2 regions of the Oceanobacillus alkalisoli genome follow, and region 1 is predicted to be linked to the other one. Evidence: riboswitches for the same ligand, from Rfam matches in the RefSeq annotation. Region 1 holds a riboswitch; the other holds the start of a gene.
The links. A riboswitch is a leader RNA that binds a small molecule or an ion and turns the genes downstream of it on or off. The one in region 1 is predicted to bind S-adenosylmethionine.
Positions count from the first base shown of each region.

Region 2: linked by a shared signal. The riboswitch ahead of L3V42_RS11095 (DUF2292 domain-containing protein) and the one ahead of L3V42_RS03575 (methionine ABC transporter ATP-binding protein) in region 1 are both predicted to bind S-adenosylmethionine.

Region 1 is NZ_JAKNRA010000001.1:794,938-799,136, forward strand. It holds gene L3V42_RS03565 (alpha-hydroxy-acid oxidizing protein) at 1-551, opposite strand, end outside; gene L3V42_RS03570 (methionine ABC transporter permease) at 591-1,253, opposite strand; gene L3V42_RS03575 (methionine ABC transporter ATP-binding protein) at 1,255-2,271, opposite strand; SAM riboswitch class I at 2,395-2,506, opposite strand; gene L3V42_RS03580 (pyridoxal phosphate-dependent aminotransferase) at 2,559-3,752, opposite strand.
Region 2 is NZ_JAKNRA010000008.1:35,820-40,018, forward strand. It holds gene L3V42_RS11080 (amidohydrolase) at 1-641, opposite strand, end outside; gene L3V42_RS11085 (GNAT family N-acetyltransferase) at 656-1,174, opposite strand; gene L3V42_RS11090 (LLM class flavin-dependent oxidoreductase) at 1,196-2,209, opposite strand; gene L3V42_RS11095 (DUF2292 domain-containing protein) at 2,355-2,519, opposite strand; SAM riboswitch class I at 2,611-2,715, opposite strand; gene L3V42_RS11100 (GNAT family N-acetyltransferase) at 3,144-3,641, opposite strand; SAM riboswitch class I at 3,784-3,885, shown strand; gene L3V42_RS11105 (homocysteine S-methyltransferase family protein) at 3,971-4,199, shown strand, end outside.

The sequences.
Region 1 (4,199 bases):
CGCCAGCCAAACATTGTCGTATCAACCGTTAGAACGATTGCTTGATAGCCTGCTTCTTCTGCACGTTTTACCATATTAAAGGAAATAGCTTCGTTATTGGACCAGTACAGCTGGAACCATTTCGGACTATTTCCTGAAACTTCCTTTACTTCCTCGATCGAGTAACTGGAAACGGTGCTTTGGATATAAGGTACATCCAGTTTTGCAGCTGCTTTTGCAACCGCAAGTTCTGCCTCTTCATGCGTTGTTTTAAGCATCCCGATCGGAGCAAGCAAGAATGGATGACGGTACGTATGACCAAATAATTCTATAGTCGTGTCCACATTCGAAACATCATTTAAATATTGGGGAACAATCGAATACTTCTCGAACGATGCGATGTTTTTCCGCAATGTCTCCTCCCCTCCGCCTCCAGAACGGGTGTAGCCAAATGCGTTTTTCGACATTTTCTCTTTCGCTTTTGCCTCTAACTCTTCCACACGAAAAGGAAAGTCTTCCTCTATCTCCAAGTTCGCAATAAATGCGTCTGTCGTCTTTGTCGTAGTCGTCAAGACCTCTCCCCCCTTAAAAGTTGAGCTTTCTTCTTCCCATTAATCCTTCTTGAGACGTGCAGCAATCCGGTTACCGAGAGACTGGATTCCTTGAACAAGGATGATCAAGATAAAGACCGTCGCATACATGACGTCCACTTCATAACGCAAGTGACCGAAACGATATGCCAAGTCACCGAGTCCGCCTGCTCCAACGAGGCCGGCCATTGCGGTTGCACCGATCAAGCTGATCGTTACAATCGTTAAGCCTAAGATGATCGATGGACGGGCTTCCCGGAGCATGACGCTCCAAATAATTTTATGCGTTTTAATCCCCATTGCTTTATATGCTTCAATAATTCCGCTATCTACTTCAAGGAGCGAGCTTTCCAGTAAGCGTGCAAGGTATGGCGCTGTATAAATAACAAGCGGCACGATAACGCCTTGTACTCCAATTGTTGTTCCGACCAAGAATTTTGTAAATGGCAGGATGAAGAATAATAAAATAATAAACGGAATCGAGCGGACGATGTTAATTACTAAGTTCAGGAATTGATAGACGAACTTATTTTCCAATGATTGGCCTGGTCGCGTCAGCACAACGAGTATTCCTAATGGCACTCCGATTAAGATCGCGAAAAACAGTGAGATGATGACCATTTGAAATGTTTCCATGACGGCTTGTCCAATAATTGGCAGCCATTGTTCGATAAAGTTTCCCATTTTATTCTCCCTCCACTTCTTCTGTCGCGACCCCTTGTTCGTTTAAGAACTTCAAGGAGGCGTTGATTTGTTCCGGTTCGCCGATAAGATGAAGGATCAGATTTCCGACGATACCGTTTTTCAATTCCATAATATTTGCCGTTAAAATATTCGGCTTTACGTTAAACTTTTCAATTACTTGTGCGAGCAGCGGCTCCCCAGCACTTTCCCCGATAAAGGTCAGGCTTGTCACCGTACCATTTAGTTTCAATTGGCTGATGAGGGATGCAGATAATTTACGCTGCGAAATGGTATCTAAAAACCGCTTTGTCGTTTTATGACGAGGATCGGTGAATAATTCGATGGTGGAGCGCTGTTCGACAATTTCCCCATTTTCTAGAACCGTTACACCGTCACAAATCTTCTGGATTACACTCATCTCATGGGTAATGAGTAAGATCGTTATTCCAAGTTCTTCATTAATCTTAAGGAGTAAATCAAGAATGGAATTGGTTGTTTCGGGGTCAAGGGCACTTGTCGCTTCGTCACTCAGCAGAATTTCCGGTTCCTGTGATAATGCACGCGCAATGGCGACCCGTTGCTTTTGTCCACCAGAGAGTTGAGATGGGTAATTGTTCTTTCTGTCTCCTAAATCAACAATCTCCAAATATTTTTCGACACGTTTCTTCACTTCTTCTTTGTTGTAGCCGAGAAGTTTAAGCGGAGTTGCCACGTTCTCATAAACGGTGGCAGTCTTCATCAAATTGAAATGCTGGAAAATCATGCCGATCTTCTGGCGTGTTTTCCGCAAGTTTTCATTTGATAAAGCTGTTAGCTCTGTACCATTGATCGTTACCGTTCCGCTGTTTGGCTTTTCCAGTAAATTGACGAGCCGGATCAACGTACTTTTTCCGGCACCACTGTAACCAATGACACCGTGGATTTCACCTTTTTCCACATGAAGGCTGACATTATTGACTGCTGCCACATCCCCATTCTTAGATGGGAATATCTTCGTGATGTTATCTAATTTGATCATCTATCTATCTTTCCCTTCCAAATCGTCTCCAGATATAAAAATAGTCGGTGATACATTTTTTGTATTAAAATAGCCTCTCTTTTTTACAAAGAAAGAGAGGCTTGTATGTATGCAAGTTGTCCTCTCTCATCTTTCAAAACATGACGTTTTGCTGGAATTAGCACCTGTTTTATGTTGACCATAAAAAGGTTGCCGAGCTTCAACGGGCCAGTCCCTCAGCTACTCTTGATAAGAGATATAAGCTATTTAATTCTATTGATATAGAGTACAGCAAAAATCGTATTCCGTCAACTTTTAATTTCTTCACCTTTTCGGTCAGGGAAAATATTCAGTTTTTCAATCCGTTCGATTGCTTCCTTCAAACGTGCTTCGTCAACGAGTAAGCCAACCCGGATATAACCTTCCCCGTATGCACCGAAGCCATTTCCTGCAGCAACGGCCACATCCGCTTCGTCCAACAGCAAGTCGGCAAACTCTTCACTCGTATATTCTTCTGGAACCGGCAGCCAGGCAAAGAACGATCCACTAGGAGCCTCTACTTCCCAGCCAATACGTTTACATGCTGCAATTAATGTATTTCTCCTGTTCTCATATAACTCGACTAACCTTTTTACGCTTGACTGTTCCTCGGTTAAAGCAATTGCTGCCGCATGTTGTACAGCTGGGAACAGACTAACAAATAAATGGTCTTGCAAGAGATTGATCGCTTCAATCATTTTCGCATTCCCGACCGCAAAGCCAACACGCCAGCCGGCCATATTATATGTTTTCGATAACGTATACAGCTCAATCCCGATATCTTTCGCACCTGCTGCCTCAAGAAAACTAACCGGTTTCTTCCCGTCAAAGCCAATCGCACCGTACGCAATATCATGAACGATTCCAATGCCGTGTTCCCGGCCTAGCTGTGCCGTCTTTTCGAAAAATTCCTTAGAAGCAATAGCTCCCGTAGGATTATTCGGATAATTTAAGTATAATAATTTCGCTTCTTCTAGCTGTTTCGGCGTTAGCTTGTCATAGTCTGGCAGAAATGCATTTTCATGAAGTAATGGCATCACTTCATGCCGCACATTCGCAAGCTTCACACCAGACAGATAGTCTGGATAGCCAGGGTCCGGCAGTAACATCATCTCTCCTTCATTCATTAAGGCGAGGGGTAATTCGACTAAACCGATTTTTGTACCGAATAAAACAGCGACTTCTGTTTCCGGGTCGAGTTCGACATTGTATTCCCGTTTATAAAAGTCAGCTGCTGCTTGCTTCAATTCCACTGTACCGCGAAACGGTGAGTATTGATGTGAATTTGGATCTGCCGCCGCTTTTTGTAAAGCTTCTACAATATGGGTTGGTGTCGGCTGATCTGGGTTCCCTTGCCCTAAATTAATAACATCGCGGCCTTCTGCGTATGCTTTTGTCACTTTTTCTACGAGAGTTGCGAAAAATTGAACAGGCAACTCCTTTAAGCGATTCGAAAATTCCATTGACATAACCTCTTTATTCGTTTATTTACTCAACTTTTGCGCCATGAAATAACTAATTATTCCTTTATAAAGCTGTTGATTACTTTCATACAGCGTAAGTGTCCAAAACTCTCTTCTGGAGGTCCGCAGTCCAGACACTTCTCGCACCTGCTGAGCGGCCGGCAAGCCCCCTCGCGCTATCGCGCTGCGGGGTCTCGCCAGGCCTATCCTCCCGCAGAAGTCTCGAGGTGTCTGGACTGCTCCCAGGAAAGGTCGAATTTAGATTACTGTTTAATATTCCAGGAGTTGAATCCTTATCGCGACGGAATAATTTCTATTTAAAATAACCGTCTTACCAGTTCAGTTGCCCGGTGGACGGTGACTCCTGCGGGAACAGCACGAGCCTGGAGACCCCGCAGGGCGGCAGCCCGAGGAGCTCTAGCCGTGCCTAAGGATGCGCATCCGTCC
Region 2 (4,199 bases), on a different contig from region 1:
GAATGAAGCGCCGTAACCATCTGTGAAGATGCAAGGATTGGATCTTTACCATTCTGCGGAATGGCGGCATGACTTCCTTTCCCCTTAACTGTAATCCGAAAGCGATCGACAGAGGCCATCACCGGTCCTGCTTTTAAACCAATTGTTCCAACTGGTAACTCAGGCTTATTATGAAGCCCAATAATTGCCTCCACTCCTTCAAGTTGCCCGTCATCAATCACCTGCTCTGCTCCACCACCTATCTCTTCAGCTGGCTGAAAAATGAATCTAATATTTCCTTTCAGCTTATTTTGATTTTTTTTTAATAGATAAGCTGCTCCGATTAATGCGGCGGTGTGGAAATCATGGCCACAAGCATGCATCACACCTTTAACTTTTGAAGCGTAAGATAAGCCCGTCTGTTCCTCAATCGGCAGTGCATCGATATCTGCCCGAAGCGCAATTGTCGGTCCCGGGCTTTTACCTTGTAATTGTGCGAATACTCCGGTTTTTAAGCTTGTTTTCCTCACATGAATCCCAGTATCCTGTAATTGCTTTTGAATAAATTTCGTTGTTTCAAATTCTTGGAGTGATAACTCAGGGTACTGATGTAAATAACGCCTAATTGAAATTAAATATTCCTGTAAATCAGATTGAATCATACAATTATCCCCCTCTAAACATCTAGTCTATAGCATTTACATAAAATATCTTCTCTCACAAAATCCTTTGACTCATCTCTTCTAAAACCGAACCCCTTATAAAGTTGGATCGCTCCATCCATAAACTCAGTTGTATGCAAATACATATTAGATTGCCCAGAAGTTTTGACTTCATTGATGGCAGTTGCTAATAATGCTTTTCCAACACCATAACCTCTAGCACGAGGAAGAACTGCTAATAATCGAATGATTGGTGCTTGAATTTCAAGTTCCGGCTTTCCATATGCCTTTTCCGATGACTTAAATAGTTGCAAGCTACCTATAATTTCCTGATTCCGTTTGGCTACCAATATTTTATCTACATTTGGACTGTCAACGGATGAGACAATTTTCCTTGAATAATCCTTCCATCCTTGCGGCGAATAATAACGCTCATACTGTTGATAACTTTCGCTTAAAACTTGACGAAGAATCTCAGCTTCGTCTATAAACAACTCACTTACTATAATTGGATTGCTTATTAATTTACCCATCGTTACCCCCAATTAATTTATTTAATATATTGTGGATTCAACCTTCTTCGTTAATTGGAATGGACTTAGTAGTTGGAAGGAACGTAGACGTTCTTCTTTTTTCCGCAGCGGAGTGTGTAGAATAAATTCGTCTATTTTGTACGTTTCATGAAGTCGGTTCAATTCACCATTCACAAATTCTTTCGTACCAGCAATAATATCTGCCGCCTTTTCTTCTACTTCAAATGGGCCTTCTGCCTGACTTTTATATGCCTGCACTTGCTCTTTTGATTGAACGGTTAATGTCCTCCCATCATGCAGATGTAAGATATATAATTTATGGTCTTTTGCTAATTCCTCAGCTTCTTGTTGTGTAGGTGCTGCTAAGACTGCTAAAGCGACAATACATTTTCCCTCATTAAAATTATCCTTATAGGTTCGAACTGTTTCTTGAAGCAATTCCTCATCACTATTTAAGAAGCCTGCAAAAACAAAGTTAACCCCTAAATCCGCTGCAAAAGTTGCACTAACGGTACTTCCTCCAAGCAAATAAATTTCTGGCTTCTTTTCTGGCTTTGGTAAAGCCTGAATACCTGCAAGTGGGTGACTATTTTTGATGGAATCGTCAATTAAATCCCTTAAAAAGGTTAAGCGTTCATTAAAGTCATTTCCATTCTTTAAATTTCCATGTTGTAAAGCTCTTGTAGATAATGGTAATCCTCCAGGTGCTTTTCCAATTCCAAGATCTACTCTTCCAGGAGCAAGGCTTGCTAACAGATTAAAGTTCTCCGCAACTTTATATGGACTATAATGTTGTAACATCACTCCACCTGATCCTATTTGGATTGAACTTGTATGTGCCAACAAATGTGAGATTAATACTTCTGGTGATGAACCAGCTACTTGCTCCATATGATGATGCTCTGCCACCCAGAACCGAGAATAGCCCCATGCTTCTGCCTCTTTCACCAATTGAATCGTGTCTTGTAATGCATCGGTGGCCGTCTTTCCTTCAAATACTGGACTTTGATCAAGAATTCCAAGTTGATAGCTCATTAATTTCCCCCATTTTTTGTTACTTTTTAATTAAAAAAAGACAGCTTTCTATTCTAGTAGATTAGAAGGCTGCCTTTAGTTGTCTAATCGGCATATTTATCACTCATTAACGTTCTGTAATAGCTCCACTGAATGATATCTCACTTCATGAAGTTCGCTGTTTTTTACCTTGTGGCTGGTAACGTTTTTTCTCTGTTGTTTCTATTTGGGTAATCTCATCATCATGAACGGTTATAATTAAGTTTCCATATTTTAATTTTTTTAATTCAGTTACGATGTCTGCGATTTTTTTATCATTAACATTTGCCACATAATCCCCCCTTTCCAGAGTATTTTTTAATTTAAAACTAAAAAACCCCTTCTTTTCAAATAAGAAGAGGTTTTAATTATACTTATCACCCTTCTTATCTACCAAGCACATCGGCTTGCTGGAATTGGCACAGTGCTTCAAAAAGTCTGTTGCCGAGGCATCAAAGGGCCAGTCCCTCCACCTCTCTGGATAAGAAAATATTTATTTAATTGTATTCGAATACGTTATAGATCTTTACATAACAAACGATACTCACTATAAAAAGATTACTTTTATTCTGATATTTCCTATAGTAACACTCAGGATTTACAATGTCAAGCATACTTTAAACATAACCGAAATTCGAACTTTATTAGTTATCCGTTGTAAGTTAATGCTACCTATCCTAAGAAACACTAGCACTTATGACAATATATTATGATATAAGTGGTAATTTATTTTCATTAACATGAACAGAAATCTTACACAAAATTTATTCTAGGTTAATGAATTTCATAATACGTATTTAATGCTTCACCATCACCATATGTAGTTGAGTTGGTTCGTTCCCAACTACATACGGTGATGGGAAAGCCGACTTTGGTAATTATGAAATTCATTCAAGTAAGTAAAACCTGAACTTGCCTATAATAATTTCGCCATATTATATTCAACCACAAATTCATCATCTATGAGTAAAGAGTGTCTTTTTGTCCCTTCCATTTCAAATTCAGCCTTCTTATACAGCGATAATCCGGCTTCATTCTTCGTCGCAACGGTTAACTCTAATCGGTGAATATGATGCTGCTTAGCCCAATGGTCCAACTTTTTAAATAATTTCGTTCCAATTCCTTGCTCTCTTTTGCCTTGCAATATGCCGATTACAATATAAACAGAATGCTTATTTCTTCGGGCTTTTCCACCTATGGCGAAAAGATAACCCACTAAATCTTCATCCATTTCCGCTACAAGTATTGTAGAATTTTCACTGGCTTGCATACTTTCAATCATCTCTAATTGGTTATCTGCTTGAATCCTTCTTTCATCAGCTTCCCAAAGCATGTACTTTGCACTATTTCCAACCTCTTTTATAAGATAAGCTAACTTTTCTGCATCTGGTGATTTAACTCCCCTAATGATCAATCGTTTTCTCCCCTTACTCTATTTTGTTGTAATCAATCTTATTACAAAATACAATTTTAATTTTAAAATATTTCCTAAATCCCCCTTGACTTTTACACGGAATCTATGTAGAGTAAAAATTACCAAAATTAAATATGTAATTCTCTTATCTAGAGAGGTGGAGGGACTGGCCCTTTGATACCTCGGCAACAGACTTTTTGAAGCACTGTGCCAATTCCAGTAGCGTTACGCTTGAAGATAAGAAGAGAAACCGAAATTGTAATTAAACCTCTTCTTACTTAAGAAGGGGTTTTTTAATATTTTATTTTAAAAAATAAGGAGGAGAAGTAATGAAACGTACTTTAGAACAAAGGTTGAAAGATGGAACAGTTATTGTCGGAGAAGGATATTTATTTGAATTGGAGCGGAGGGGCTATTTACAAGCAGGGTCATTTGTGCCTGAAGTTGCACTAGAAAACCCAGAAGCACTTAAACAGACCTATAGAGATTTTATGAATGCCGGGTCCGATGTAATCTTAGCATTTACGTATAATGGTCACCGAGAAAAACTTCGCATTA